DNA from 2 places in the Pediococcus sp. AC40 genome. Region 2 is predicted to be linked to the other one. Evidence: riboswitches for the same ligand, from Rfam matches in the RefSeq annotation. Region 2 holds a riboswitch; the other holds the start of a gene.
What was found. Region 2 has a riboswitch for thiamine pyrophosphate ahead of thiM (hydroxyethylthiazole kinase). Riboswitches for the same ligand answer to the same signal wherever they lie in the genome.
Positions count from the first base shown of each region.

Region 1: linked by a shared signal. The riboswitch ahead of thiW (energy coupling factor transporter S component ThiW) and the one ahead of thiM (hydroxyethylthiazole kinase) in region 2 are both predicted to bind thiamine pyrophosphate.

Region 1 is NZ_CP127012.1:1,465,057-1,481,114, reverse strand. Features, by position in the region: gene NL111_RS07295 (winged helix-turn-helix domain-containing protein) at 1-274, shown strand, start outside; gene NL111_RS07290 (ATP-binding protein) at 278-1,720, shown strand; gene fba (class II fructose-1,6-bisphosphate aldolase) at 1,918-2,781, opposite strand; gene NL111_RS07280 (GRP family sugar transporter) at 3,066-3,935, shown strand; gene NL111_RS07275 (glucose-6-phosphate isomerase) at 4,204-5,556, shown strand; gene thiW (energy coupling factor transporter S component ThiW) at 5,623-6,138, opposite strand; TPP riboswitch at 6,264-6,353, opposite strand; gene NL111_RS07265 (hypothetical protein) at 6,630-6,824, shown strand; gene NL111_RS07260 (NADPH-dependent FMN reductase) at 7,066-7,191, shown strand; gene NL111_RS07255 (serine hydrolase) at 7,463-8,428, shown strand; tRNA gene NL111_RS07250 (tRNA-Gln) at 8,547-8,619, opposite strand; tRNA gene NL111_RS07245 (tRNA-Glu) at 8,625-8,697, opposite strand; gene greA (transcription elongation factor GreA) at 8,758-9,222, opposite strand; gene NL111_RS07235 (hypothetical protein) at 9,236-9,577, opposite strand; gene NL111_RS07230 (TetR/AcrR family transcriptional regulator) at 9,688-10,344, shown strand; gene NL111_RS07225 (ABC transporter ATP-binding protein) at 10,348-12,087, shown strand; gene NL111_RS07220 (ABC transporter ATP-binding protein) at 12,080-13,951, shown strand; gene NL111_RS07215 (serine hydrolase domain-containing protein) at 14,288-15,292, shown strand; gene manA (mannose-6-phosphate isomerase, class I) at 15,360-16,058, shown strand, end outside.
Region 2 is NZ_CP127012.1:628,722-644,779, reverse strand. Features, by position in the region: gene NL111_RS03075 (glycosyltransferase family 2 protein) at 1-513, opposite strand, end outside; gene NL111_RS03070 (EpsG family protein) at 566-1,675, opposite strand; gene NL111_RS03065 (stealth family protein) at 1,716-2,714, opposite strand; gene NL111_RS03060 (glycosyltransferase family 2 protein) at 2,732-3,700, opposite strand; gene NL111_RS03055 (DUF4422 domain-containing protein) at 3,736-4,518, opposite strand; gene NL111_RS03050 (sugar transferase) at 4,538-5,203, opposite strand; gene NL111_RS03045 (tyrosine-protein phosphatase) at 5,205-5,993, opposite strand; gene NL111_RS03040 (CpsD/CapB family tyrosine-protein kinase) at 5,996-6,730, opposite strand; gene NL111_RS03035 (YveK family protein) at 6,740-7,519, opposite strand; gene NL111_RS03030 (serine hydrolase domain-containing protein) at 7,535-8,656, opposite strand; gene NL111_RS03025 (matrixin family metalloprotease) at 8,983-9,696, opposite strand; gene recQ (DNA helicase RecQ) at 9,833-11,587, opposite strand; gene tenA (thiaminase II) at 11,984-12,661, opposite strand; gene thiE (thiamine phosphate synthase) at 12,643-13,323, opposite strand; gene thiD (bifunctional hydroxymethylpyrimidine kinase/phosphomethylpyrimidine kinase) at 13,313-14,143, opposite strand; gene thiM (hydroxyethylthiazole kinase) at 14,140-14,934, opposite strand; TPP riboswitch at 15,080-15,185, opposite strand; gene NL111_RS02995 (CsbD family protein) at 15,329-15,553, shown strand; gene NL111_RS02990 (lytic polysaccharide monooxygenase auxiliary activity family 9 protein) at 15,874-16,058, opposite strand, start outside.

The DNA.
Region 1 (16,058 bases), 840 kb from region 2:
CCGCGAAGTCTATTTAGACGGAAAATTAATTTCAGATTTGACGCCGAAGGAGTTTGATCTACTAAAAACCTTGGCGCAAAAGCCAATGCAAGTTTTCTCCCGGGAGCAATTATTACAAATGGTGTGGGATTACGAGTATTATGGTGATGAACGAACCGTGGACGCTCACATTAAAAAGCTTCGACAAAAACTTGAGGCAGTAGGCCCACAAGTAGTGCAAACGGTTTGGGGCGTTGGTTACAAATTCGATGATAGTAAAATTGACGAGGGATAACTAATGAAGTTGTTTTTTCAACAAATGATGGCCTTCTTAGCGGTAACCGTGGCGACGCTACTAATTGTTGGTTTAGTATTTATTCAATTTACACGTGATTCAGTTTACCGCACTAAGTGGCATTCTTTGCAAGAATATGCAGATAGCATTTTCCAGCAATCGGTAGTCCTAGACCCACAAGATTCGTCGGTGACGACCGTTCGGGTAGATCAATTGATGGGGATGGAGCGTTTATTAAATAATCAGCACATTCATTTCACCATTTATACGGAAAATGGCGAACGGGTTAGCTACCCTAATGACAATACCGCGACGCAAATCAGTAAAAAACAGTGGCGAGAGTTGAACAAGGGTAATATTCTTCGTCAAGAATCCCGCATGGCGGTCGGGCAGGTAAAACACCGAATCACCATGACGGAGCTTAAAAAACCGTATTTTGACCGTCAAGGAAAGTTAATTTGTGTAATTGCGGTGGGCTCCCCCTTGGCAAGGGTGCAGGCTGATATTCAACAGGTACAGAAGAACTTGTTAGTCACGTTTGGCTTAGCAATCCTGGTAGCAATCGTGGCTTCCTATTTCTTATCCCGGTACATGGTTCGCCGGATTCAAAAGATTCGTCAAGCAGCTCACCGAGTTACCGAAGGGGATTTTGAGGTGCAGCTGGATCCTGGTCGACAGGACGAAATTGGCGAGTTAAGTGCCGATTTTAACTTAATGACTAAGTCACTTAAAGAATCTAATGATGAAATTAAGCGTCAAGAAGAACGACGGCGAGCTTTTATGGCGGATGCGGCTCATGAAATGCGCACACCGTTAACGACAATTAACGGTCTTTTAGAGGGCTTAGAATACGACGCCATTCCGGAAGATAGTAAGGAAGAAAGCATTCGACTGATGCAAAGGGAAACTAAGCGATTGATTCGGTTGGTTAACGACAACTTAGATTATGAGCGAATTCGCACCAATAAAATTAAACTAGATTGCCAGATGGTTAACTTAAAACAAGCTGTTCTTCGCGTAGTAGAACAGCTGGGTAAAAAGGCGGAAAAGGAAAATGACCAGCTTATAGTAGAGATGAATAGTGACGTGGTGGTGTACGCAGATCCCGACCGGTTAATTCAAATTCTATTCAACATTGTGCAAAACGGGATTCAATTTACCCAAAACGGCCAAATCACGGTGCGTGCGCAGAATGCAAGTGACGGAACCAATATTCAAATTAGCGATAACGGGATTGGAATGACCGAGGATCAAATTAAAAATATTTGGGAACGGTACTACAAAGCAGATGCTTCGCGAATCCAGACGAAGGGTGAATCTGGTTTGGGGATGGCAATCGTGCACGAACTAGTCCAAATTCACGGCGGTAAAATTGAAGTTTCAAGCGCGCCAGGCCGGGGGACCACCTTTAAATTGCATTTTCCTAAAGCATCCGAAGATCAATAGGGGCTTGGGTTGTAAATATAGGGTACGTTGCAACATCGTTAAAGGCGATATACTAAGGAGTTGGCGAGAATCTTTAGGTTCTTGGACAACTCCTTTTATTTTTGCTGCCATTTAGTTAAACAGTGGGGCTTGATTTTGTGACAAAGAAAAAAGCCTGACGAATAAATCCGCCAAGCTTTTTAATTAAAGGTTTATTTTTACCACATTGAAGGAGTATTGAACCATTCAATACGTTCCTTAACAGTGTTCTTGATAGCTTCTGTACCAGAAGCAAGAACCTTACGAGGGTCAAATCCTTTAGGCTTCTTGTCATTGTCTTCTTCGTAGTACTTACGAACAGCTTCTGACCAAGCAATTTGTTGTTCAGTATTAACGTTAACTTTTGAAATACCCATTGAAATTGCCTTAACAATTTGTTCCTTAGGAATTCCTGAACCACCGTGCAATACAAGTGGTGTGTCGATAGCGTCAGCTAATTCTTGAAGACGATCGAAGTTCAAACCTTTCCAGTTTTCAGGGTAAACACCATGGATGTTACCAATACCAACGGCAAGGTAGTCAACACCTGTAGCTGCAAGTGTCTTAGCTTCTTCAACGTCAGCTAATTCACCAGCACCAACGATTCCGTCTTCTTCACCACCGATTGAACCAACTTCAGCTTCAACAGAAATACCTTGAGCATGTGCCAAAGCAACGATTTCTTTTGTTTTAACCAAGTTATCTTCGAAATCAAGGTCATGACCGTCAAACATAACTGAGCTGTATCCAGCAGCAATAGCTTCCTTAGCAGCTTCGTAGTTACCATGGTCTAAGTGCATGATAACTGGAACAGTGATGCCCATTGATTCTACTTCGCTTTCAACAAGGTTCTTAACAGCTTTGTAACCACCCATGTACTTAGCAGCACCCATTGATGATTGGATCAAGATTGGTGTGTGTGTTTCTTGACCTGCTGCTAGAATAGCACGAGTCCATTCAAGGTTATTTGTGTTGAAAGCACCTACAGCGTAGTGGCCCTTACGAGCAGCTGCAAATGTTTCTGTACCATTAATAAATGACATAAAACTGGTTCCTCCCAATATTTTTATACAGACAAAGAGTTCTCCTCTTCGCAACACTTCTATTCTAGCACAAAACCTTAAAATTTTATACGAGTTTTCATAAAACTACTCGATTACTTTTAATGCATCTAATGGTTATTTTCATAACGAGTTTCAAAAAATGAAAAATGAAGTATACCATTTTTATTTCAAAAAAAATGTTGGAATTCGTTTTCATAACTGGTACAATAATACTTTGTCTTATGAGAGAGACAGAGATTGATAAATATATAGGAGATATTGATATGAATATTTTACTCGCTTTGGTTCCCGCAATTATGTGGGGAAGTATTGGTTTAGTGAGTGGCCGCTTAGGCGGGAGTGCGTCGCAGCAAACGTTAGGAATGACGATGGGTGCGGTGATTTTCTCCTTAGTGACCCTCGTGATTTACCAGCCAACGTTAAACGGCAAGATTTGGATTGCTGGTTTGATTTCTGGCCTTTTTTGGGCAGTTGGGCAATTTAACCAGTTTAGTTCAATGAAGCACATTGGGGTTTCTAAGACAGTGCCAATTTCAACCGGCTTACAGTTGGCAGGGAACGCCCTTGCAGGGGTACTGATTTGGCACGAATGGACTTCCGGTAATATGATTATGGTTGGTACCATCGCGGTAATCGCTTTAATCGTTGGTGCGGCATTAACGTCGCTAAAAGATAAGAGCGATTCCACGACGGAAAACGATGACGAAAATATGCCAGCCGGAATTCAAGCGCTGACAATTTCGACGATTGGGTACATCGGTTATACGGTAATCGTGCGTTTTGCAAATGTTGATGCGAAGGCAATTATTTTCCCACAAGCAGTTGGAATGTTGCTCGGAGCTTTCTTATTTGTTTTCTTTGCTAAAGAAACGGATCAAATTGCAAAGAAACCGACGTTCTTAAACATTACTACTGGTTTGATTTGGGGAATCGGGAACATCTTCATGTTCTTGGCAATTCCATCAGTTGGACTAGCAATTAGCTACTCTTTAGCACAAGCTGGAATTGTAATTTCTACTTTCGGATCAATTTGGTTACTAGGCGAGCGTAAGACCCATCGCGAAATGCAGTTCGTGATTATCGGCTCGATTTTAATTATTATCGGTGAAACGTTACTAGCAACGTTAAAATAGAAATCTTAATATGAAGAAAAAAGACTGGGATTATAAAATTCTCAGTCTTTTTTATGCAATCATATAAAAACATGAGGAGCTTTTGCGTAGAATTCGACAAAAGATATAGACCAATTTTCTTTAGAAAAACTTAATTTTTAAAGTGACTTGCTGACGGACGCTAATTTGTTTAAGGAAAATTTAACCGCTTCAAGTTGTCCAAAGTTCTTCAAAGTCTGGCAAACTATTGTATAATAGTAGGGAATTCTAAATAAAAGGGGTATTTAAAATGGCACACATTTCATTTGATAGTTCCAACGTGGCTGATTTCGTTCATGAAAATGAACTTGCTGAAATCCAACCAATGGTTACCGCTGCCGACGAATTAGTTCGCAAAGGTACTGGTGCAGGAAGCGACTTCCGGGGCTGGTTAGACTTACCATCTAACTACGATAAGGAAGAATTCGCACGGATTAAGAAAGCTGCTGAAAAGATTCGCGAAGATTCCGAAGTCTTTGTTGCAATCGGAATTGGTGGCTCATATTTGGGAGCCCGTGCCGCAATTGATTTCTTAAACAACACGTTCTACAACATGTTGACTAAGGAACAACGTAACGGTGCACCTCAAGTAATTTTTGCTGGTAACTCAATTAGTTCCACATACCTTGCAGACGTTTTGAACTTGATTGGTGACCGTGACTTCTCGATCAACGTAATTTCTAAGTCGGGTACAACTACCGAACCTGCAATTGCTTTCCGCGTTTTGAAGGAAAAATTGATTGCAAAATACGGTGAAGAAGAAGCTAAGAAACGGATCTACGCTACAACTGACCGTGCAAAAGGTGCTTTGAAGACTGAAGCAGATGCTGAAGGCTACGAAGAATTTGTTGTGCCTGATGACATCGGGGGACGTTTCTCAGTACTTTCTGCAGTTGGTTTACTTCCAATTGCCGTAGCTGGTGGCGACATCGATCAATTAATGAAGGGTGCCGAAGACGCAAGCAAGGAATACACAGATGCTGACGTTAACAAAAACGACGCATACAAGTATGCCGCATTGCGGAACATCCTTTACCGGAAGGGGTACACTACCGAATTGCTTGAAAACTACGAACCAACGTTACAATACTTTGGCGAATGGTGGAAGCAATTAATGGGCGAATCCGAAGGTAAGGACCAAAAGGGCATTTACCCTTCATCAGCGAACTTCTCAACTGATTTACACTCACTTGGACAATACATCCAAGAAGGTCGTCGCGACTTAATGGAAACTGTAATTAACGTTGAAAAGCCAAACCATGACATCGACATTCCTAAGGAAGCAGAAAACCTTGATGGTCTCCGTTACCTAGAAGGTCGGACAATGGACGAAGTTAATAAGAAAGCTTACCAAGGGGTTACCCTTGCACACAACGATGGTGGCGTACCAGTAATGACGCTTAATATCCCTGACCAAACTGCTTACACGCTTGGTTACATGATTTACTTCTTTGAAGCAGCCGTTGCCGTTTCTGGTTACTTGAACGGAATCAACCCATTCAACCAACCAGGTGTTGAAGCATACAAGTCCAACATGTTTGCTTTACTTGGTAAACCAGGTTACGAAGATAAGACTGAAGAATTAAATGCTCGTTTAAAATAATTTTAAACTAGGCTAGTATTTAAAAATCCTGATCGCAATTTAAAAATTGTGGTCAGGATTTTTTATTTACAGTTTTAATTTGCTAAACAGCTGTTGATATCGTAGAAAACGCGGACTCTTAAGCAGAATCTTAGTTAAAATGGTGCCCACTAAGCCGCCAAAAAGGGTCGCAGCGAGGAAACGCGGCGTGTAAATGAACCAATACAAGCCGTTACTACTGCCGGTGAATAAAATCATCACCGGATAGCTTAGCAGGGAGCCAATAATTCCGGTACCGATGATTTCTCCTAGCCAAGCGCCGCCGACCCGGTTAGTCCACCGGTAAAAGAGGGCGGAAAGAACGCCACCAAATACTGCACCAGTTAAGGCGAGCGGGGGAATTCCCAGAATGAGCATCCGAATTATTCCGGTCATTAAAGTGATCGCGAATGCGTAAAAGGGGCCGACCAAACAGCCAATGATTACGTTTAGCACGCTCGACATGGGAGCCATTCCTTCAATCCGAAAAAGCGGGGAAGTAACTACGTCGATGGCGATCAGTAAAGCAGCGATGGCCAGTCGTAAAGTGGTTTTATTTTGCATGGTAATTCCTCCAAAATCAATTTTAGCTAGGGGATGCTACCTAAAAAGCCCAGTTAAAAAGCGGTCTCCCGCAAAGCAGGACACCGCTGGTTACATAAAATCAGTAAAAACACAATTATACGTAGCTTGGCTAATGCACTGCTCCCTGCGCTAATCCTAATTAGATCAGGTTCAATGGGTATAATCTCAGCCGCGTGGCACCCCAGCAATGTTAGTAGTTATTTGTTGATCAAGATACCACGTTTTTTTAACTTTGTAAATGGGGTTAACTTTATAAAAAATCGAATTCGTCAAAAAATAGGTTAAGCGTTTACATTAGGAGTCGTATAATGGTAATGAAGTGTAAAGCGGTTTGATGGACAAAGCTAATTTGGAGGAGGTTAGCGAAATGAAACAACTTGTTGCGATATGGGGATTAACGCACATTAACGCACGGCATTCATCGCATTTTAGATAAATCACTAATAATCACGGCTGCCGCTTACGGTAATTTGGGCGCTTCAAGAGCGTATACTCAGCTACGGAAAATTTTAGGCGCATCAGAACTGAAAGCCCGGATTTTGCCTAGTACTGAATTTTTGTTGGAGAATTCTCCACAAGTATTTGATGAACGTGGTGATTTAATTGATCAAACTAAAAATGTCCAGCAGTTAAACCATGCTCATCAAGCTATGAAACAGAATTAAAGTAATTTGTGCGCCAAAATGGCGATAGCCCTCGAGAGGGGGTGTGATAAAATAAAATTCGGGGTAATTGCCGGATCGATTGGCGAGCAATCATATAAACGAATGTTAGTGGAGCATTTACGGCAATATTTTCAAAAAACGTGACAATTGAAGTGCTAGATCTTCGGCAAGTTCACCTATTTAACGAGGATCAAGACCTAAGCGCCCTTCTCGTTTTACAGGAGTTAAATCAAAAAATAATGTGACCGATGGGATAATTTTCGCCGCTCCAGAACATAATCATGCTATCCCTGCAGCTCTGAAAAAACTTATTAAATGGTTTTCGTTTAAATTACCCGATGGGAAATCAATCCGGGTGACAGTATAGACAAGGGGCTTCCTGCACTCAATTGCATTTGAAACAGATCCTAGAGGCGCTTATACGTCAATGGGATCGTTATATCGGGCAATGAGTTTTTGCTAAGTAGTGCAAAAACAGCTTTCAATGAAGCCGGTGATTTGCGGGATGCAAGAATGGTGGCTTTTCTTGAACAAATTTTGCAAAAGTTTCTTAAATTTGTGCGGGTGATTGAACAACTTGAGTAGCTGTTGCGCTTGGGATCCAGTATTAAAGTTTATTGAGTAGGAGTTTAGATTAAATGAATCAAAATTGGCAAAAGCCTTCCCCAAGATTAAATTGGACGCGATTTTATTCAATGGTAACCATCTTGGTCTTGATAACTAGCGTAGTGGGCTTAGAAATGTTACGGGTTAGCGCACACCAAGAAGTTGCGCAATCACAATCGCCACGCGGCCCAGTAAACAAAAAGGGTTCGGCTAAGCATCAACCCGCGACAAACCCACAAGTTCCAATGAAGAAAGCCGTCAATAAAGCGACCGCTAAGGGATTTGCTGAACAATTACGTCCGTTTTTAGCGAATACAAATGCAAAGGTTGCGGTTGCAGTGTATTCAAAACGAGACCATCAGCTTTATGAGGCGACCAATACCAAGCAGACTACTTTCCCTTCGGCAAGTATTATTAAAACCGACCTTTTAGTAGAACTGTTGCATCAGCGTCACCAAAAAGCCAGCGCTTTAACCACCGGAGAGCAAAACGCGACGATACAGATGATTAAAAATAGTGACAACGATGCGGCCACGAGTATCTACAATGATATCGGCAGCGCGCGAGGTTTAGGGCAATTGTTTAACAACTTAAAAATGACTAACTCGACTGCGTTAGCAAGTGGGTGGGCGCTGACACCCACCACCCCCCGTGACCAAATTAAGGTGTTAAACAAGATTTTTTACGAGAACGGCTATATCTCAAATAAGTCAAAGGCCTATACTAAAAATTTGATGGCTAACGTTGCCGACGACCAAGACTGGGGAATTTCAGCAGGTTCCGAGTATGCTTGGCTAAAGAATGGTTGGAAACAGATGCCTAACGGGCACTGGATTGTTAACAGCATTGGTTACTTAGGCAAGGGCGAGAACAGTTGTACTATTGCAATCATGTCAGAAGATAACCCTTCTTTGGAAAGCGGGGAGGCATTATTAGAAAAGTTAAGTCAACAAGTCGGCGTTCAGCTAAAAATTGCGGGAGCTGAACGGAAGGCTTAGGAAGCGAAAATAAAATCCGTTGGTATTAAGCCTGTAAACTAAATGCCAACGGATTTTTTTGTGGTTAAACAAAAAAGCTGCCACCCTCTGATCTTGAGGATGACAGCTTTTTAAATGATTGGCCATACTGGGTTCGAACCAGTAAATTACGGATTCAGAGTCCGCTGCCTTACCAATTTGGCGAATGGCCAATAAATCACCCGCACGGGGATCGAACCCGTAACTCCGGCTTGAGAGGCCGACGTCTTAACCAATTTGACCAGCGGGCAAATTACTATATTAATTTACACTAAATTTTGCATTTCGTCAATAAACTAAGCGAAAAATGGTTAATTAATTGCTAAAATTTCCACCTGATATTGCTCATCGGGGGCGTTAACCGTCACCACGTCATGAAGGTGGTGGTGTAGTAGGGCAGCGCCTAGCGGAGATTGATAAGAAACTTTTTGCTGAGCCACGTCGGCTTCATGTTTACCCACAATTTCGTAAGTGACGGTGAAGTCGTCATCCAAAAATCGGAGAGTGACGTTGCTGCCGAGGTCAATTTTAGTACGATCCGTGTTTTCCACAATCTTGGAGTAGTTAATCTGCCGTTCCAGATAGCGTAGGCGGCCTTCCATTCGGCGTAAATCCCGTTTGGCTGCACTATATTCCGCATTTTCGGATAAATCACCCAGTGCGCGGGCGTCCGCTAACGCCTTAATCAAGCCGGGGCGGGTCTTTTTTAGATCAGCAATCTCTTGTTGAATCTTTTGATATCCGGTTTTAGTCATCGGTACGAATTGGGGTTGCATATGCTCAGGTCCTTTACATTGGTGAAGATTCAAAAGTTAGTTCAATCATGTATTCATGTTGGTCAACAATATGCGAAGTGGTGACCCAAACTGAATCAAGTCCGTGATCAAGTGCTTCAGTTTTAGCAAGGAACCGTCCCAATAATGCCCCGTTTTTGGCCACAAAGTCGTCAGCAAAGCGGTCCACTAGCAAACTATTATCCGGGAAATAAACCTCCGGATTAGCGACGGGGGTGCTATCTGGGAAAGTCATGTTTAAAACGTTTCGGTAGCCTAGCGGATTGATCCGTGCCATTTCAGGTTTATTGTCGATCCGGTATAAAACATTGTACAAAGAATCAGAATTGGTGGCCATGGTAAGTTCCTTTCTGTAACGGTTATTTTTTGGCTTAAAGTTGTTGCAATTCGTGTATACCAGTGTATAATAGCTGTTTATGACAAGTTGTCATTTTTGGGAGGTGCAACATGCCAAAACAAACTTTCTTTAATTTAAAGGATGAAAAGCAGCGCCGAATTATCGCGGCGGCGCGAAGTGAATTTAGTCACCACCCTTTATATGAAAGCTCCATCAACAATATCATTAAAGAAGCTAAAATTCCCCGGGGGAGTTTTTACCAATATTTTGAGGATATTGCTGATTTATATGGCTATTATTTTAGTTTGATTTTGGAAGATATTCAAGCGAGACTCATTGACGAGGTTCGCCAAAATCACGGAGACATTTTTGCTGCGGTGCGAAAGTACGCGGGCGTTTTTTTGGAAGAGATCCTTGCGGGCGAGCACCGCGATTTCTACCGGAATTTCTTTTTGGGAGCTAACGCTTCGATTCGCGCCCGTGAAAATCATCACCCGGGCACCGGATTTAACGTCTTCCACTCCAAACGGATGCGGGAATTGCGTTCCCAATTGCGGGAGGTAGTCGACTGGGATCAATTAAAAGTTACCAGTCAAAAAGACCAAGCCATGATTCAACAGTTGATCATGATGATTTTCTTTCATGCATTTGCTAGTTATTTTATCCACGCTGATGAAACGGATGAAGAACCTGCTACGGTGCAAAAAGAAATTGAACATAACTTGGATTGGCTAGAATATGGCGTAAGAAGAACGGAGGAAAAGTAGTTTATGTGGAAAATATTGAAAAAACGGTTAAGCTGGGGAGCTGTTTTAATCGGCACCGTCTTTTTAGTCGTTCAAATTGTTGGCGATTTAATTTTACCAAACATCACCTCGGACATTATCAATAACGGGGTTGCTAAGAACAATATCGACTACATTTGGAACTCAGGATTTAAAATGTTAGGCGTTTCCTTGATTGGGTTAATTGGTGCCGCGGTGAACGTGTATTTTGCCGCAACCCAAGCACAAAAGGTTGGCAATAAGTTGCGGAGTTCTTTATTTAAAAAGATTTCCTTCATGTCTAACTATGAATTCGAACGGTTTGGGGAAGCTTCATTAATTACCCGGACCACTAACGACGTTATTCAAATTCAAAACGTAGTGGTAATGATTTTGCGAATGATGCTGATGTCCCCAATTATGTTAGTGGGTGCCGGCTTCATGGCTTACCAGAAACAATCAGAACTCACGGGCGTCTTTCTCGTTGCGTTACCGGTGCTGGCAATTTTTGTGGGCTTGGTAATGTACTTCGCGGTTCCGCTCTTTAAAGGATTACAGAAGAAGATTGACCGGATTAACTTGGTTTTCCGGGAAGGCTTAACCGGTGTGCGGGTAATCCGGGCGTTTAACCAAGACCAATTTGAACAAGACCGGTTTGCCGACGCTAACCATGATTACATGCGCACCGGAATTAAGGTATTTACCATCGTCTCGTTCATGTTCCCAATCATGACGTTAATCATGAGCGGAACTAACATTGGAATCGTTTGGTACGGGGCGCATTTAATTGCCGATCGGACGATGGAAGTTGGTAACCTAGTGGCCTTCATGACGTACGCAACTCAAATTTTAATGAGTTTTATGATGCTTTCGATGGTTTTCGTAATGATTCCGCGGGCTTCTGCTTCAGCAGCCCGGATCAACGAAGTTTTGGAAACCCAAAACAGCGTTAACGACCAAGCAAAGACAACGGATTTACCAGCCCAACCAGCAACTACGCTAGCTTATAAGAATGTAGAATTCCGCTATCCTGGCGCAGAACGACTTTCGATTGATAACGCCAATTTCCAAGCTAAAGCAGGTGATACCGTGGCAATCATTGGGGGAACTGGTTCAGGAAAGACAACCTTGATTAGTTTACTACCACGGTTGTTTGACGTGACGGCAGGAAAGGTGGAACTGGACGGAGTTGATATCCGCCAGCTCAGCCAGCACGTATTGCACGATCAAATTGCCTTTGCACAACAAAAGGCCGTGCTCTTCAAGGGAACGATTCGTGAAAACATGCGTTACGGTAACCCTAAGGCAACCGATGAGGAAATTTGGCACGCCTTGGAAGTGGCCCAAGCAACCGAATTTATTAGTCGGGACGGCGATGGATTGGATACCTTTGTAGAACAAAACGGGGATAATTTCTCTGGTGGGCAAAAGCAACGCTTGTCGATTGCCCGCACGTTGGTTAAAAAGGCCCAAGTTTACGTGTTTGATGATTCATTTTCAGCACTCGATTTTAAAACCGACGCTAACTTACGGAAGGCGTTACGCGAAGATCCAGAAATCAAAAAGGGGATTGTGATTATCGTGGCCCAACGGATTGCAACGGTTGCGGATGCTGACTTAATCCTCGTCTTGGACGGCGGAAAGGTTGTTGGCCAAGGAACGCATGCTGAATTGAAGGCTAACAACGAAACCTATAGAGAAATTATCGATTCCCAAATCAAGAAAGGAGACCAAGCAAATGGCTAAACCAACAAAACCAGTAAATGCACCTCGTCCTGGACGACATGGCGGCCCCGGTGGGGTAATTGAAAAACCGCAGAACTTTTGGAAATCAGCGGTTCGGTTAGCAAAGTATTTATCTCCTTGGATGTTTGGCTTCATCATCGTGTTGATCCTCGCAGCACTTTCGACCCTTCTGCAAATTCGGGCACCGAAAGTTTTAGGAGAAGCAACTACCGAAATTTTTAAAGGCGTGATGAAGGGCGCTATGAAAATGAAGATGGGGATGCCCGTTCATCATTTTCCGGTTAATTTTGATAAAGTCTTCCAAATCTTGGTTACGGTAGGAATTCTTTACGGACTCTCCGCAGCCTTCAGCTTTATTCAACAAGTGGTAATGACCCGGGTTTCGCAAAAGGCAGTTGCCCAATTGCGGAGCGATTTTAAAGACAAGATGCAAAAATTACCGATTTCGTACTATGATACCCATTCAAACGGGGACATCATGAGTCGAATGACTAACGATATGGATAATATCAGTTCCACGTTGCAACAAAGTTTGACCCAGTTGGTCACGAGTGCTTTGCAATTCGTCGGTGTTTTGTACATGATGTTGACGATTAGTTGGAAATTGACTTTAGTAGCCGTGGCTACCGTTCCATTAAGTTTGATTGTGGTAACGATCGTTGCTCCTAAGTCACAACGTTACTTCAAGTCCCAACAAAAGCATCTAGGATTGATGAACGACCAGGTTGAAGAAACTTATGCCGGACACACGGTAATTAAAACTTACAACCACGAGCAAAAAGCCATTGAAGATTTTGAAAAAGAAAACGTTAAGTATTATCGGTCAGCTTGGAAAGCCCAATTTATCAGTGGGCTGATCATGCCGTTAATGAACTTTGTTAAGAACTTGGGTTACTTGATGGTTGCCGTATTAGGTGGTGTTCAGGTAGCTCACGGAAGGTTATCATTAGGTAACGTACAAGCATTTCTGCAATACACACAACAATTTTCTCAACCGATTACGCAAGTCGCCAACATTGCCAACACCTTGCAAATGACCATGGCGTCTGCAGAACGGGTCTTTGAAGTACTGGATCAACCTGAAATGGAAGAAACCCATACGGACGTTGCTAAGGTTGATACGAGTGCTAAGGTAATTATTGATGACGTTGATTTCCGTTACGTGCCGGACAAACCGTTGATCCGTAACTTTAACTTGCGGGTTGAACCGGGCGAAATGGTTGCAATTGTTGGACCAACTGGGGCTGGAAAAACCACCATCATTAACCTGTTAGAACGTTTTTACGACGTTAACTCCGGGACCATTTATTTAGATGGAGAAGATACTCGTAACATGTCCCGCAATGAACTACGGAAACACATTGCCATGGTATTGCAAGATACCTGGCTATTTACCGGAACCATTCGGGAAAATATTAAGTATGGTCGGGAAGGGGCTACTGACGAAGAAATGTACGCGGCAGCCAAAGCAGCCCACGCGGACGGCTTCATCCGCCAATTACCAGACGGCTATGACACGGTCTTAAATGAGGCGGCATCTAACATTTCGCAAGGGCAGCGACAATTACTAACGATTGCCCGCGCGTTCTTAGCAGACCCTGACATCTTAATTTTGGATGAAGCAACTAGTTCGGTAGATACCCGGACGGAAGTGCTGATTCAAAAAGCAATGAACCGGTTGTTGAAGAACCGGACTAGTTTTGTGGTTGCGCACCGACTCTCGACCATCCGAAATGCCCAAAATATTGTGGTCATGAACCATGGACAGATTGTAGAAACTGGTAACCATGACGGCTTAATGGCCCAAAATGGCTTCTACGCTGATTTATATAATTCACAGTTTGCCAGTGGTGAAGTGATTTAATTTACCGGGCTAAAAAATTAAAACGGGAACGAAGCTTAGTATAATCAGCATCGATGTGTGTGGATGATATCTTGACTTCGTTAACGTTAATTGACTATAGAGAGTGGGACAAAAGCCGGGGAGTTTGCGAGCATTAACTGGAAATTGACCATTATGCCTGAATTTGGCATAATGGTCAATTTTTTGTTAAGCGGCACAAACTGGCTTTTGACACACGTTTCGGCTCTATTAAAGTCAAAATACTAAAACACCTTTTTGTTTTCCCGAACGTTTTTGTTATGGAAAGTAGGATATAATTCAAGTGGAAATTTAGTTTGGAAAAAAGCGGGGGATAAAATGAGCTTTGAAAAAACGCGGGCGTTAATTGCCGAAATGCTTGAGCGACAAATCATTCCTGGAGTGGACTATACGCTAATTCAGCACGGAAAAGTTAAGTATACGGTAACGCAAGGAACTGAAACGGGGGCTCCAGGTGCGCGAAAGTTAACTGAAGGTCGTTATTTTGATTTAGCGTCACTGACCAAGGTGATGGGGACAGTGCCACTGATTTTGCGGTTAGCGGCGGAAAAACAATTGGAACTTGATGAATCGGTAAGTACATACTTACCAGAAATTAAGGACACCCGGGTTACCATCCGGCACTTATTAACGCACACGTCGGGAGTCACCGCGTGGATTGACCACCGGGATGACTTGTCCGCCAGTCAACTGCGCGAAGCTATATACGCCCAAGTTAGTTTTGGGACGAAGTTCAACCAAGAAATTGAATATAACGATTATAACTACCTTTTACTGGGCTTCATTGCGGAAAAAATAACCCATCTGCCAGTTCAAAAGGCAATCCAGCAATTAGTTTTAATGCCGTGGCAGCTCACCCAGAGCACGTTCAACCCGGATTCGTTCCAAACAGTGCCGACGGGAATTCGGAATGGCGTCTTATTACGCGGACAAGTTCATGACCCAAAAGCCGCCTCCCTGGGAGCACATGCCGCCTCGGCAGGGTTGTTTGCGACCAAGGCTGACGTAGTTAAATTCACCCAAAAAATGCTAGCGCCCCAAAACGAACTGTTCGGGTTTAACCAGCAGCAGGATTTTTTAAATAACCAAACTGCTAATCCAGCGTTACAACGCTCATGGGGCTGGGCGTTTGTTTGCCGCAATGCTGACCAAGCGGTGTTGCGGCATAGCGGATTTACCGGGACGTTTATCTTATGGGACCGAATGACCCAAAATGCGTTAGTGCTGTTGTCCAACCGGCTTTATCCAGAACCTAACTTAGAATTTTTGGATTATCGCCAACAAATTTATCAAACTTTTGCGGCAGAAGATAAATTAAAGTAAGGGCTTAAAGATAAAAAGGGGTTATGGTATTCTTATTATTGAGTGAATGAAAGGGGTTTTATAAACTATGAGCGAACCATTATTTTTGAACCCGGTTTTCCATGAGAAAATTTGGGGCGGCGACCATTTGAAGACTAAGTTTGGTTATGATATTCCTAGTGACCATACCGGAGAATGTTGGGCAATTTCTGCCCATCCACACGGACCTGCCGCAATTGCGAACGGTGAATTTAAGGGGATGACCCTCGATCAATTATGGGACCAGCATCGCGAGCAGTTTGGCAATGCCAAGGGCGAGGTTTTTCCTTTATTGACTAAAATTTTAGATGCTAACCAAGACTTGTCCGTGCAGGTCCATCCGGACGATGCTTACGCTGCCGAACACGAACATGAATTGGGCAAGACTGAATGTTGGTACATTATTTCAGCTGAGCCAGGGGCTGAATTATACTACGGACATAATGCGCAAACTCGCGAAGAACTTGCCGACTGGATTAACCATGGTAAATGGGATGAATTATTCCGCAAAGTTCCGGTTAAGGCGGGCGAATTTTACTACGTACCTAGCGGAACCATTCATGCGTTGGGTAAGGGCATTATGGTACTAGAAACCCAACAAAGCAGTGACACCACTTACCGGTTGTACGATTTTGACCGGGTGGATAAGACGACTGGTAAGAAACGCGAGCTACACTTACAACAGTCCATCGACGTTACTAACGTGCCTCATCACGATCCCCAATTAAACATTACCAATGAACAAGTT
Region 2 (16,058 bases):
TGATATTAAAAACGCCTGAACACTAAATCCTACATCTTCGTATGTCGTATTTTCGGGGAAATTCAGTTTTTTTATTATACTTTTTGAATACACTTTATTCCAAACCATCGTATCCATACCAGAAATTGTTGGGCTTATTTTTCTAATTTCTTCTTTATCCTCAGCGCTACTTCTGAATGTCTTATAATTGAAAATCAACAAATCTATTTTAGGGGTTAAATTATTTCGTAAAATTTCAAAATAATTTGGAGCTAGTAAATCATCAGAATCTAGAAAACATATAAAGTTTCCCTTAGCATGCTTTATAGCAAAATTCTTAATGTTTGCTGGCCCCATATGTGTGCAATTAAAAATTTTTATATAAGGAAAGTTCTTTTTTTTAATTAACTCGACTGTACCATCACTTGACCCATCATCAACAATTAAAATTTCGAGCTCATCCTCTTTATTTATTAAAACCGACTCTATAGTTTTTAGGATAGTATTTCTAGAATTAAACGTTGGAATAATCACACTAAATAAAATTATTACCACTCCCTACCATGGTTTTCCAAAACTAATTAGATTAACTTAATAAATTTCCCAGTGTGTATCTATATGGCAATACTGCGTATAAGTTTTGGACAAAAAGGAACCAATACATGAAAACAATAGCAACCATAACTGTTGCTCCAAAAAAAATCATTTTTGTGAGGTTATTTTTATACAATGCAATAGTGTTAGGTATTAAAGTTATATATACTGGAGTAAAAAGAAACAAGAGTCTCCCCGGAGTGGGCAAGTATCCTATTATTGAAATAATAATGCAAGCACAGTAATGCATATTTAATTCAGCATTATTTTTATAATATCTTTCTTTTCCCAATAAAATTCTACTGAAACACAAAAATAGCATAATTAAAAGTACTAGATAAACCCAGGTTGAACTATATTCTCCATTGTCAAATTGGCCTCCAAAATAGCTAGAATATAAATCTAATCTCGTAGACAAATAAACAATAAAATTTCTTATATAAGCAGCACTTACATTCAATACGGCCATCATTGACGCTATAAAAAATGGATTAATTTTAATTTTATCAGTGAAATAAAAAACAATAAATATAATAACCGAAGAATGAAAAAGAGATGCTACCAGAATAGTTATTAAATATAAGCTTAATTTTCTTGTCTTGATAAATTTCAAACCCCATAAGGCAATAATAACGCCTATAGATTGACGCATGCCGCTCAAGGAGAAAAAGAAAAAACCAAATGACATAAATATTATAATGCTTAACCATCTGTAGGAAGATACATTAGCAATATATAAAAAAAGGAAGGACACTATTAATAAATTAGTTAGAAAAAAAATCATCTGATAACTGTTTTGACCACCCAACCAATACCCAAATTTTATCACTAGGCGGTAAAGACTCTCTACTTTAACATTTGGCCGATTACTTAAAACAGCTGGAATTTGATATAAACTATATGTAGTATAGTCAATTCCAACATAGTATCTAATCGCTCCTGGTATAAATATTACTAAAAAAGATAGCATATATAAAAAATTGGATACTATTTTTTTATATACAGACTGCCCCACAGTATCTAAATAAGTATCATCACTTTTTACTTTTACTAACTGAACATATTCACTTGCACCTGTTAATAAAGTAGCTAAAATCATCATATACACATATATCATAAATATTTCTCACTATCTCTAAAAATTAAATTTCATATGAACTTTTTTCAGGAAATTTCTGATTAAATACGCTAAATAACATTGTTTTTATGTTGTCTGCATTAGTTACATTATCAGTGTCATTTAAACAAATCATCTTATGCTTATGATTTTTAACTTCATTTTCGATTACCCTAGTATTAGTATCACCAAGATCAAAAACAATTCCGCTGGTTGCCTCACGTACATCATAGTTGCCAGAAGCTAGTTGCCAATATCTCATTAACCATTGATTATAATCATATGGTGTTCGAAATCTGTTTTTTAAAGTTCTCTCCAATTCATTACCATATTTCTTCCATACATCCTTAAAGGTTTTTTTATTATAAGAAACTGGCAGATGACTATTCCACATCCCACTAAAATTTCTATTAGGTAGCAGTGCTATAGTTCTTAACAATTTCGCCCTATTTTTAAAATTGAATACCTTACTCCAATTTTTTTTGTAGAACTTAAATTTGTTAAAGTTTTCATTTATTATTTCCATATCATTAACCATAGCATGTGCCACACTACCCTTTGTGGAAATAATTGGACTTTCCGCATAAAGATCTCGGGGTTTATTATTTTTAAAAAAATAACTTGGTTCCACAAAATCATTTAAAAAAGTATCATCATTAAACAAAACAAAATTTTCGCTTAATTCCTCAATGTTACCAACACTTAGTTCAATTACGTTTGAGTTAAATGTTGGCAAATATTCCTTATTTATATAGTCGTCATGATTTATTAGTTTAAGTTTCTGATTATTTGGATCAATCCAGTCAGGTACTTGATTATCTGTTATTAAAAATATTTTATTAACCCACGGAGCATATTTTTCTACTGATCTAAACCAAAATTTTAAAGTGTCATAATCTCTATATCTGCTTTCCGTATTAATTAATTTGTTTTCATCATTCTTTTGATAACTATTTTTTTTTGAAATCCATTTATCGTCACTACCATCAACCCAAGTTATAACAAAATCAATTTTTTCTTCCATAACTCCTCCACTGAAAATCATCTTTCTCTTAAACTTAAGAAAAAATTATACAAATTTATATTTATAAATATCAAAATCAAAGCTATCTTTAATTCCCAATTACTTTTTTTATAAAAAATAATCGAAGAAGAGTACCCCAGTAAATCACTGCGTATTTTGTTTACTAATTCTTTGTAATCCCTTGAATTGTCTGATTTAAGTATTTTACTCATTACACTCACACTTGCCCATGCTTTTCTAACTCTTGCTTCTCTCTTTAGATCGGGAAATTCTTTTAATATTTTTTCTGTCATAACTTCAGTACTTGTTATTAAGTCTAAATAAGAACTTTTAAATTTAGAGCGCGTTATTGACTTTTCTCTTATTTTGTAATGATATTTAACTTCATTACCAACAGCTACGCCCTTAGTTTCACTCACAAGCACAGGAATAGCGTAGGTATCTTCAAATAACAACCCTTCTGGGAATATATGCTTATCAAACAAACTTGATTTATAAAGTTTTCCCCATGGAGATAAATCAACTTTATGCATTACTAAAACATCTTGAATCCAATCATGAGCACTCATAAAATGACTCGGATTTTTAAAGCTCTTATTGATACTTTTTTTATTTTTAAATTCAACTATATGTTGGCATGAAGCTATATCTGCATTAAACTTTCTAGATAAACTTAACAAATATTCCAAGTAATCAGGATCTACTACATCGTCTGAGTCAATAAAAGTAATATATTCTCCTACACTTTCATCTACTCCTCTGTTTCTTGCTGCTGATATTCCCTTATTTTCCGTATTTATCAGTCTATACTTACAACTAATATCCATCTCATTTATTTCGTTCACTGTATTATCGGTTGATCCATCGTTTATAATAATAATTTCAAAATTTTTGTAAGTTTGTTCTTGGATAGCATCTAAACACGTAACAATTAAATCTTCCACATTATAAACTGGAACAATAACAGATATGAGCCCTTTATTCAACTTAGTTTATCTCTCCCTATAATCAATTATATCCATCAAAAATGTGTTCTTTTATCATTCGCATTCACTATGAATTTCCTCTTTAGAAAATTGAAGACCTTAGCAGCCAGCCTTCTATTCCCAATTTGTATCCAATTATTTTCTATATATTTTATATTATTCGTTTTCACCCATACATCTAGTAAAAGCTCGGAAATGTAGCCAAAGACTCTAGCTTCTTGAACTGAAAAACCACTTATATCTATTCTTCCTTCGAGTTTAAATAAAATATCAAATAGCCAGTTTGAGTATTCATCAAAAATGTTCTTTTTCATAATAAACATATTAAACATATGAGCAGATCTCTGGCTCATAAGCTTATCAAAGGACTTTAAATATTTAGGATAGTATTGTTGAATAATTTTTCTTGTCTCATCAAGTGGTTCTTTATGATGAGAATGTATATAGTGTGAATAGATAGTTTCAATGTAATACCTACGTTTTTTGGGTAATATAACTTCTGAACCTTCTAATAGCTTCTCCACATCATCCTTGCTAAGTACATTTTCAAGATTACGCTTTTTGTTTCTACTAAATAAGCGTCGATAATGTACAAGTCCAATAGCATCTGCATCTAAATTTTTCCATGCCCAATAGATTGCGGTTAATTCATTATAATTAGGATTTTTTATAGAAATGTTTTTCCCCACATCATCTCTTTGGTAATCTATCCCTACAGTATAATTTTTAGTTGCTCCCACTAGGATAGGCAGATATAGTTCTCTATCTTTAGGCATTGGAAACTTTTTATGAGCTGCAACCAGTATTTTTATATTCACAAACATCCATCCTTATAATTTAATATGCTCCATTTGGCTTGAAAATTATCGCAACTGTTCTGAATAAAATGCTAATATCAAATAGAATCCCACTATTTTCAATATAATTCAGATCCAGTTCCACCATCCCATCAAAATCCACATCATTTCGACCGCTAACTTGCCATAATCCTGTGCAACCAGGTTTTACGGCTAGTCGTTGACGATCATACTCTGAATATTCCGCAACTTCCCGTTCCAGCGGTGGACGCGGGCCAACTAAGGTCATGTCACCAACCAAAACGTTCCATAATTGTGGGAGTTCATCCAAACTATGTTTGCGCGTGAACCTCCCCACCCTAGTAATTCGGGGATCGTGTTTCATTTTGAACATGGCCCCATCGACCTCATTTTTTTCGAGTAAATCTTCAAGCTTTTTATCAGCATCGACGATCATTGATCTAAATTTATACATTTTAAAAGGCCGCTGACCTTTTCCCAACCTTATTTGTGAATAAAAAATTGGTCCCCGATCTTCGGCCTTAATTGCTAGGCTAATTATTAAAAATAATGGGGATAACAAAATTAAACCTGCACCACTTGCAATGATGTCTATTGCTCGCTTAAAAAAATGATAAATAAAACGTCGATTTTGATATTGCTCATCAATCACAATTTTTTTATTTTCTGTCATTTTAATCTCCATTTTAGAACAACCAGAACCTCTTTTTCTTTCTTTTTTTAACTTCCGATACGTGCAGGATATCGTCCGTAGCAATCGAGTCCCCATTTACGATTGCCTTTGCGTTGTAGTTAAAACTTGTTGCCTTTCTTTCAGTAGTTTTCTTCGTTAACTTATTAAATGCGTCCCGCATTAAGAACCGACGCCCCTTAAAATTATGGGCGTCGGACGCAAAGATAAAACCTAAGTTGGCGTCAATGAAGCGTTGCGTCAGCTCTTCGACGCGATTGCCAAATACGCCTAGGTAGCTGCTACTGGTTAGTTGCGATAAGCAACCCATTTCGATGAAATCGTATAACCGATCCGGATTCTTTTGAAATCCGTGATTTCGTTCAGGATGGGCCAGCACCGGAGTGATCCCCCGGGCAATTAGCTCAAAGACCATGTCTTCTGCGTACTCTGGAATTCCGCTGTGCGGAAATTCGAGCAACAGATACTTACCCGCTTCATCCATAAATAAGATATCGTCTTGGTCAATTGCGTCTAACAATTCACCAGTCAAATGCACTTCTTGCCCGGGAAAAACCGTCAACGGAATACCCGCTTTGTCTAATTCAGCTTGAAAAGCATTTGTTTTTGCAATAACGTCTTTTTTATGATTGGTGTACATTCCGTCCATGTGATGCGGCGTTAATAAAACGTGTGAAATTCCTTGATTAACCGCTTCGCGCGCCATGTCGAGCGCCATCGGTAGGTCTTTCGCACCGTCGTCAACCCCTGGCAGAATGTGACAATGTAAATCAATTAACCCCATGATTACTTATCATCCGTTCCATAATAACCACCGTAATAGCCACCATAGTAACCCGTTGATTTTTCAGCAGATGCACGGTTCAAAATGGCACCCAAAATGTTTGCCTGAACCGTTTCGAGCATTTGTTTAGCATGCCGAACGCCCGCTTTATCCGCGATTCCTTGAGGCACTACTAAAACTGTCCCATCCGCACGTGCAGCCAAAACTTGTGCGTCGGTAACCGTATTGACGGGCGGTGCATCGATAATAACCAAGTCAAACTTAGTGGTGAGCACCCCTAAAAGGTTAACCATCTTAGGTGAACCTAAAAGTTCAGATGGGTTAGGTGGAATTGGACCACTGGGCATTACGGAAAGATTTTCTACTACCGTACTGTGAATTGCGTCATACAAGCTACCAGTGCCAGCCAATAGGTTACTTAAACCGATCGCGTTGCTGGTCCGGAAAGTCCGGTGCACGGTGGGTCGGCGCATATCCGCGTCGACGATTAGAACACTTTTGCCTTGGTCAGCCCAAGTTACCGCCACGTTGTTGCTAACGGTCGATTTGCCTTCAGACGGTGCCGAAGAGGTAAAGACAATCGATTTTAATTGCTTATCCACTGACGAGAATTGGATGTTCGTCCGCACCGTCCGGAATTGTTCCGCAATTGTGGAAGTAGGATCATTATAGGTAATCAATCCGACCCCATTTTTTAGACTTTCATTATCTAACTTTGGTTTCTTCTTAAAAAACATGCTTATCACCTAGACCCTTCTACGCATTCTAGTTTCGCCATCTTCACGGTTATTGCCACCAATCTTAGGTGCAATTTTTCGTCGAATTTCGTCATCGTCAATTTCGCTAATGATTCCAAGCCCCTTCAAACCGAGTTCCTCAGTAAGGAATTCTTCTGAAGTAACCGTCCGGTCGCTAAATTCACGTAAGAACGCCAATCCAACCCCGAGCAAGAAACCAATTACGATTCCAGCCGCGATATTAAGTTTTGTCCGTGGACTAACCGGATCATCGTCTGGCGCGGCTTTAGAAACAATCGAAACGTTGTTGATGCTCATGATCTTTACAACTTTACGCTTGAAGACCTTAGCAGTTTCGTTTGCCATCTTAGCTGCCGTATTCGGGTTAGTGCTTTTGGCATTAATCGAGAAAACTTGGGAGTTTTGTTGACTACTGATTGAAATGGAGCTCTTTAGGTTATCAACGCCGCTCTTGTAACCCGGAAGACCGGTTAATTTTTCGTCCGCCTCACGTAGAACCGTTGGACTAGTAATAATATCTTTATATGTATTAATCATTTGCACATCGGCTTGGGTTTGTTGTAATTGTGCGCCCGCCATGTCATCCGACAGCTTTCGATTAACCAAGATTTGAGTAGTTGCGCTGTACTTAGGCGTCATCACAAAGAACGTCATTAGCGCAGCCAATAAAGTAATAATAAACGTGCTAGCAAAAATTAATCCAATATGTTTTCGAAGTATGGCTAAGATTTGGCCAATACTAATCTGTTGTGTTTCTGCAGTTTCCATGAAATCCTCCGAAAGTTATCTTAAGTAGTCAAACATATTTGTTGAAATTGATGCGAGATTATCTTCCCCATTAACGTAATTACTAAATAGGAAGGTTCCCGTTTGGTCCTTCAAGTTCCATTCCACACGGTTACGCCCGCCCGCAATTGATTGGGCAAGGCTCAGTGAGTTTCCATCAACTGAAAAGCCCGCTGCGTGGTCGTCCTTAGCATCCTTGAAAACTTTGTCCAAGGTTGCCGGAGCAACGTAATCACTATTGAAGAGATAATTGAAGAGCTGCGCCATGTCGCTAGGCGAACTAACTAGCTGATCTTTACCAAGGCGGTTGATTGCTTTAGTGTCCAAGTCGTCCACCGAAACCTTCGTGCCGTTGAGCGAATCGCCACTCTCGTAGTAGTCAACCGTCTTATTCTTCAAACCAAACGTGGTCTGATCAAGTTCGAGCTGATCCAGCAAGTCTTGAATGACCGACCGGTAACTTTGGCCGGTCACCTTTTGAATAATTGCTGCTTGTAAAATAGTGTTAACTCTTGAATCCGAATATGTACCTTCACTTGCTGAATCGTACGCAGCGTCCGCGTTGACCTTCTTAATCAAATCCTTTGCCGAGCCGGTCGCCGAAAAGTCAGCGGCTGACAGCCCCGAAGTCTGATTCATGACTTCCTTAACGGTGATTAAGTCCGCACCGGCAACGTCCTTATCGTATTTCGACAGCTTGTCGTTTAACTTCACCTTGCCAGTGTCAATCAAGTGCATGATGACCGCGTTATTGACCACGTCTTGTATTTTCCCCATCACAAAACGACTATCTCGTGTCATCGTAATTTTATTTGCGTGGTTGCCGTAGCCACGCGAACTAACGAGAATTTTCTTACCTGTATTTAATGCTGCTGAACCATTATACTCGCCGTTGTTTAAAATCGAATCGAGGTTAGCGCTCTTCGATACTTTAAGCAAATCGGACGAAGATGATGTGGTACCTGAACTACTTGCGGAGTCGGATTTTGACCCCGTGTACTTTTCGATAAAGTGCGTAGCTAGAGAATCCTTATTGACTAAGGTCAACCCAAAGCCGGCGCCCGCGAAGACGACTAAAGACCCTACTGTAACCCCTAACCACGTTAGCGTTTTTTTCATACAGTATCTCTCCATTTTCAATAAGTCACAATTTAATCTATCATTTAACAGGGTAAGTTTCAACTGAATCGCACCCAGTCGGGTACAACGTCACTTAATTTACTTGGTTTTGTAACTCCGTTGTAATCTTTTGTAACAAAAATAAAGTGCGCAGTTGTCGTCTTAAACTAGTTCACTTGGCACCTCGCAACCTACTCCCTGAGCTAGTTTAGACAACGATAGCCATTATACACAAAAAACGACTGGAAGAACATATCCAGTCGTTTATCGATTGCGCAAAAACCCCTTTAAATCAAGGGTTAAGTCTCTTAGAATTTTCTTGCTAACTACTCGTTTTCATCCGTTTGCTTCCCATAAATCGAGCGCAAGCCGTTCAAGTCCTCTTCACTTAAGCCTTGCTGTCCCCGGTCAATCGGATACATGATTGAGGTCAAACTTTGGCTGTGGTCTAACCCTAACGCATGCCCCAGTTCGTGAAGCGCGACCGATTGAGAAATCGAGCGGTTATAATAAATGTTTAGTTTTGCCGAGGCGTGGTTAGCAATCCGGCTAACGACCCCCTGTTGTTCAATCACGTCGGGGCCGCCCACCCCTAGTTCAATAGTTCGGTCTTGGTTTTCTGGCATGGCCTTTTGGTAAACGCCGAGCGTCACGTGGTTAAGCCAATTGTGCATCGGTCCGGGTTCCAGATCCACGATTCCCGTCTGGTTGTACTGCTTGATTGCTTGTTGAAAGACCTTCTGAACGTTTTCTGGCGTATTCGGCGCGAAACTGTAGTAATAGGTCTTCGACAAATTCTTTCCCTTCACTACCGACTCAACCGGGGTTGCTTTCCCGCTCGCCTGATCCGCCTTAGTCGCTTTATTCTGGTTAAAGTTCCAGTTGGAATCAATCACCGAATCTAAGCTGGTCGCCACTTTATTAATTCCCGTACGGAAGGTTTGCTGAACGCCGGCAGGAATCGTCACCACGTCGCTTTTAATCAACCACGCCGCAATCCCGAAAATCAAAAGCCATCCCCAAAATGTTCTAAAACGCAAAAAGCATCCTCCTAGCGCGATTAGTTTAAGTTAAATAACGCATCGCTTTCCAATCCGATTGAAGATTTTTACCTTCTTGTATTTTAAAACGATTTAGGTCCTAACTAACCAAAAATTGCCTCACCTTTATAAAAAACTAAGCTTCTTGGTAATTTTGCAATACTTTGAGGAACTGTTCGCCATACTTGGCTAATTTATTTTCCCCAATTCCCTTAACGTCTAACATTTCATCCAACGTTTCCGGTAGCACCGCGCACATGTCGCGGAGGGTTTTATCAGAAAAGATTACAAATGGCGGAACGTGTTGTTCTTCGGCTAAATCACGCCGCAACTGACGCAACTCTTCAAACAAGGCGTCGTTAGTTGGCAATGATTTTTCGGCTCTGACCGCCACTTTGCGGGTTACCCGCTGCTTACCACGCAAAATATCTAGCCCAGCCGCAGTATTTTTCAAGACGGGATACTGGCCACCTTCCATCGCGATTATTCCCGAAGCAACTAGGTAATCGATCAACTCGGTAACTTGCTTTTTGGTCTTTTGCTTCATTAGACCGTACGTCGATAACTTTTCAAAATGAAACTGCTTGACGCGCTGGTTTTGCGAACCGGTCAATACGAGTGCCACCATTTCTTTTCCAAACCGCTCGCCCATCCGGTGCATGCACGACAAAACTTGTTGAGTTTCAATGGTGATGTCTTGTGCTTCGCGAGTGTCTAAACAGTTCCCGCAGTATCCACAATCCGGATCATCTTCGTGGAAATAATTTAAAATGTAGCGTTGCAAACACATCTGAGTGTTGCCATACTGACTCATTGCCTGGAGCTTCTGGTATTCGACTTCCTTACTTTCCTCATCCCGTTCCGAACTTTCAATGTAATAATGTTGAATTTGCACGTCCCGCAACTTATATAGCAGGATTGCTTCACTAGGCAGTCCATCCCGACCGGCGCGTCCCGCTTCTTGGTAATACGCTTCAATGCTGCCAGGAATCTGGTCATGGATAACAAAACGGACGTTACTCTTGTCAATTCCCATCCCAAACGCGTTAGTGGCAATCATCACCGGCACCCGGTCGAAAAGAAAGTCCTCTTGGTTCTGGCGTCGCTCCGCCTTACTAAGTTGTCCGTGATACATCGTCACGTTGAACTTTTTCTTAGTTAAAATTCGATGTAGACGCTCCACTTCCTTAACCGTGCTGGCGTAGATGATTCCGGACTGGTCCTGGTTTAACTTGAGGTAGTCCATTAAGAAACGGTTGCTATCCTGGTTCTTAACCACTTTAAACGCCAAGTTTTCACGCGCAAAGCCAGTTTGAACCTGTTCGGTAATTCCTAAACGTTCCTTGATGTCCGTGGCCACCCGCGGAGTCGCCGTTGCCGTCAGTGCAATAATCGTCGGTCGAGTTGGCAAATGTTGCACTAGGTCGGTTAGGTTTAGGTAACTGGGCCGAAAATCATGGCCCCATTGTGAAATACAGTGGGCCTCGTCAATTGCCAATAGATCGATCGGTAAGGAAGCCAGCTGGTCAAAGTAGTCGGAATCTAACCGTTCTGGCGAAATGTACAACAATTTCACCTGCCGATTACGTGCGGCCGCAAAGCGTTCGTTAATTTCCATGTAATCTAACGTACTATTAATGAAGGTTGCGGGAATGCCGTTGTCCACCAAGGTATCGACCTGATCCTTCATTAGCGAAATGAGCGGTGAAACCACGAGGGTCAATCCCGATTGCATGAGGGCCGGAATTTGGTAGCAAAGCGACTTACCGCCCCCGGTGGGCATGATTGCCAAGACGTTTTGCCGGTGAAGCACGGCGTCAATGACGCGCGCTTGCCCCGGTCGAAAGGTGTCGTAGCCAAAGTTAGATTTTAAAACGGTTTGTGGATCCATCGAATGCCTCTTTCTTTTTGTTGATAGTAGTTAAGTATAGTATGAATGATGAGAGAGTGAAAGCCCTCGGGTAAGGATCGAGGATTAACGTAAACCAGCCATTAATCGTGGGTTTGACGATTGATGGCTGGTTTGGGTTAACCGCAGAGCCTTGAGGGCTGAAACTCGTTTTCGATTGAGAGAACGGAAGTCACTGGGTAATCTTTGAGGATTAGTTTAATTTTGGAATTAATCGCGGGTTGGGCGGTTAATTCCAAAATTAGACTAACCGGAGAAGATTGGTGGCTGGAGTTCATTTTGGCTATGCCACAGAGAACGCCCCCCACCAAAAAAGGCGGAAATCCGCAACGCATGATTTCCGCCTTCATCTTGAAGTATGCTAGTTTTAAAGTCTTTTTATTTCCACCGATACTTCCAATCCTTTTGTGAATACGCCTGTTCCCAAAAATCATACTCTAATTCACAACTACGCAAAAAGCGGTGGGTAATTTCTTCTTTGCGCTGGGCACTTAATTTAGACGCGGCCTCGTCCAGCATCGCAAATAACTGGGTAACCGAATCGTCGCCAGCACCTTCTTCGTCACCTTGGTAGAATTCAATCCACGGCAAGAAGGGGGTGTCAGGTGCGGCGTTTTCCACAATCGCTTGGCTGATTTCATTGTACGTCCACGGGCACGGCAACACGACCGCTGCAATGTCTAACAAATCTCCTTCGCGAACCGCCGTGAATAAATGCTCCGTGTACAACGCAGTTAATGGCCGGGGTTCAGCGTGCTGGTGCTCGGCTAATTCAATGCCGGCGATGTCGCATAAAATCTGGTGGGCCGCCGACTCATCCGCAAGTGAATATTGAATTTGTTCGCTGAAAAAACGCATCCGTTCCTTGGTTTGACTTTTCACCAACGCACCGGCAAAAACCTTCGCAAAGGTGTTCAAAAAACAGGTATCCTGCTCCACGTAAACCGCTAAGGCTGCACTTGGAACTTTGCCCGCCTGAATCCCCTGCACAAACGGATGCTGTTGAATGTCGTGTAAAATTGGTTGGGCAGCTTGCTTTATTTCTTCGGAGAACATGCTGCACCTCCTGCTTGGGCGACCGTGGCTTTAATTCCAGCAATTTGCTGAGCAGGATCGGTCATTTGAATAAACATGCTGATGGCCGCAATTCCGGCCGCGCCAGTTGCCACCGTTTCAGCAACCCGTTTCAGTGTAATACCACCGATCGCAACTACCGGAAATTTACTCATCTGGACTAATTCACGTAATTTATCCACTCCTAGGGCATTCCCAGCATCGGCTTTGGAGTTAGTTTCGTAGACGGTTCCGGTTCCCAAGTAGTCTACGCCGTTCAACTGGTTGGCAGCGGTGATTTGCGCCGCGGTATTGCACGAAAGCCCCACGATCATTCGGTCGCCGACTCGTTCTAAGACTGAGGTAATCCGTTCGTCTTTTTGTCCGACGTGAATCCCCTCCGCCCCCACGGCCAACGCTAAATCTACGTCGTCATCAATAAACAACGGTATCTGATATTTCTGGGTAATTTGGTGACAAGCTCGAGCTAGTTCGACCACTTCGTCACGACTAGCGGTTTTCACCGCCCCTTTGTTACGAAATTGAAAAGCGGTGGCGCCGGCTTGCACAATTCGTTCCACCGTCGGTAAGAAGTCCGCCTTGCTAGCTACGTCCTGGGTGCCGGCAATAAAGTAGGCTTGTAGCATGGTTGGATTAAATTTCATTTTCAACCTCCCGATATGCCCAGTGGTTCAACGGGCCGTGCCCGTGTCCCACCTGAATTCCGTCACTAATCGCGGCGTTAATAAAGGCTTTGCCAATTTGTAGGGCTTGTTTTAAAGATTTGCCCTTCGCAATTTCCGACACGATCACTGATGAAATCGTGTCGCCAGTGCCGTGGGTGTTGCTGGTTTCATAACGAGGACTAGCTAACTCTAACTCGCTACCGTCCGCGAACAGAACGTAATCGCGACTTTCCGTTGGTTCACTAAAATGGCCGCCCTTAATCAAAACGTTTTGCGCGCCCAGTTCCTGCAAACGGGCAGCAGCCGCTTTAGCATCTGCATTATTTTTAATCGGCATTCCCGCTAATTTTTCAGCTTCGGGGAGGTTCGGGGTAATTAGATAAGCCAACGGCAACAACCGGGTCCGCACCGCTTCGATGGCTTCGTCGCTCAGTAGTTTCGCGCCGCCCTTTGCAATCATCACCGGATCCACCACTAAAGGTCCAAAATCATACTTTTGATAGTTTTCCACAACCGCGTCAACAACTGCCGAATTAGCCAGCATCCCCGTTTTCGCAGCCTTAATATCTAAATCTTCGGCCAGCGCCGCAAACTGGTGGTCGATAATGTGGCGCGGCATCACCGCCACGTCGGTCACTCCAAGCGTATTTTGAGCGGTCACCGCGACCACTACGCAGGTTCCAAAAACCTGGCGTTCCTGCATCGTTTTCAAATCCGCTTGAATTCCAGCTCCTCCGCCGCTATCCGTTCCGGCAATCGTTAAAACTTGCGCTGGCTTTTTTGTATCCATGCTAATCATTCCTCAACTTTCATTCTTTCTTCAACTTGGGCAACCGTGATGTTTGCTAATTCATCCATCAGTCCGCTCAAAAAACTTCCTGGCAAATACTGGTCGTGCAATTTTTCGGTAATCCGTTCACCGGCGCACGACAAGGTCAAGCTTGCGTTAATCGCCGCCTGCAACGGGTTCGGTCCGACTGCACAAAACGCGGCTGCTAAACTCGAAAGCAAATCTCCCGAACCCACCACCGCCGGCAAAAGTCGGGTTTGGTTGTGAATCTCGACCACCCGGGTTCCATCACTAATGTAGTCGGTTGCCCCACTCGCGATCACCACGTTATGGTACTTTTGTGCGCAAGCTTTCACCACTTGATGTGCGTCCCCTTCGCCATTTCCCGCGTCAATTCCGCGGGTTTGCCAATCAATTCCCGCTAATACCGCAATTTCGCCTAAATTACCACGAATTACGTCGAACTGATACTTTTTCAACAACCGGAAGTTTAATTGCTGCCGGTACTGAGTTGCCCCGACCGCTACCGGATCCAAAACGAGCGGTTTTTGTTGGTCGTTAGCCGCTTGGCACAACGTTTCGATGTCTGCCCAGCCTTCTCGACGCACTGCTCCAAGGTTAATGGTCACCGCGGACGCCAAGCGGACCAGTTCTTCGGCTTCGCTTTCCTCTTCGCTCATAATTGGGGAAGCCCCCACCGCGTTTAACCCGTTCGCTACTAAAAACGGGGTCACGAAATTAGCATAGTTCACCACCACCGGGTTAACCTCCCGAATTCGCTTAATTCCTTGTAAATCCATTTGATCAGCTCCTCATTCATATCTCCACCAAGCGGTGTACCGAAGGCGGTCGCTACCAGCGAACCATCGCTGTAGATTGACGACCGCATTTCCTAACATCCTCCATCGGCAACCAACAAAAAAACCACCCTTGAGAAGGATGGTTTTCGCCCAATAAACACTTTCCTTCGCAAGTATCAACTTACAGGTTCAAAGGGATCACGCTGCACAAGCGCATCTCAGTTCTTCTACGAACACCCCTAGTGTAGATATTATTTTATTTGAATATGAATTCGGTTTCATAATACGCCTTTTAACTCCCTTGCACAAGTCCGTGAGCATATAAATTCACTTTTAAGGGCGCCCCCTGCTAAAATAAAGATGTACCAAAAATATTCAAAGGGGGATAATATTTATGGATAAAGACAGAATGGAAAACACTAAGGACAAAGTTGCAGGTAAAGTACACGAAGGTGCTGGTAAGTTAACTGGCGACAAGAAGGAAGAAAGCAAAGGCAAAGCGCAAAACATGGCGGGCAAAGTTAAAGACAAACTTGCTGACGTAAAGGATTCCGCTGCCGGCGCAATGGAAGAATTAAAGGAAAAGTTAGACAAGAAAGACGATAAAGATCACGAATAATTAAAAAACCGCGCTTGCGGTTTTTTGTTTGGCCTAATCACATAGCTGGAAACTAACTCCTACCAGCCCATTATTCTAGAGTCCCTTCTCCCAATTCAATTTTCTACATACATCAATGAAGCGTTTTTTCTAGTTGTACTCAATCCCTCGAATAAAAAAGGTTAAAATATTTAGAATGATAGAATCAACCGCACTAAGGAATTGGTTTACTCCAACATAACAAAATCCCCATCAATCACCTAAACCATGATTAATGGGGTTTTATTAATGCTCACAAACTATCCGACTTTGGTCCCACTGTTTGTAACATCTTCCATGAATTATTGAATATTAACGTCTGAAACTTGATAAAAGGCATTTGCTGTATTAGCAATATTCCATACGCTTAGGATCACGTGGTATCCTTTTTGGTCCGGAATGTTGACCTTGTGCGTTACTTCGGTTCCTGGGGTTGCCCCGTGATCATCAAAACTAGCAATTTTCTTGAAATCACTGAATTTTAACG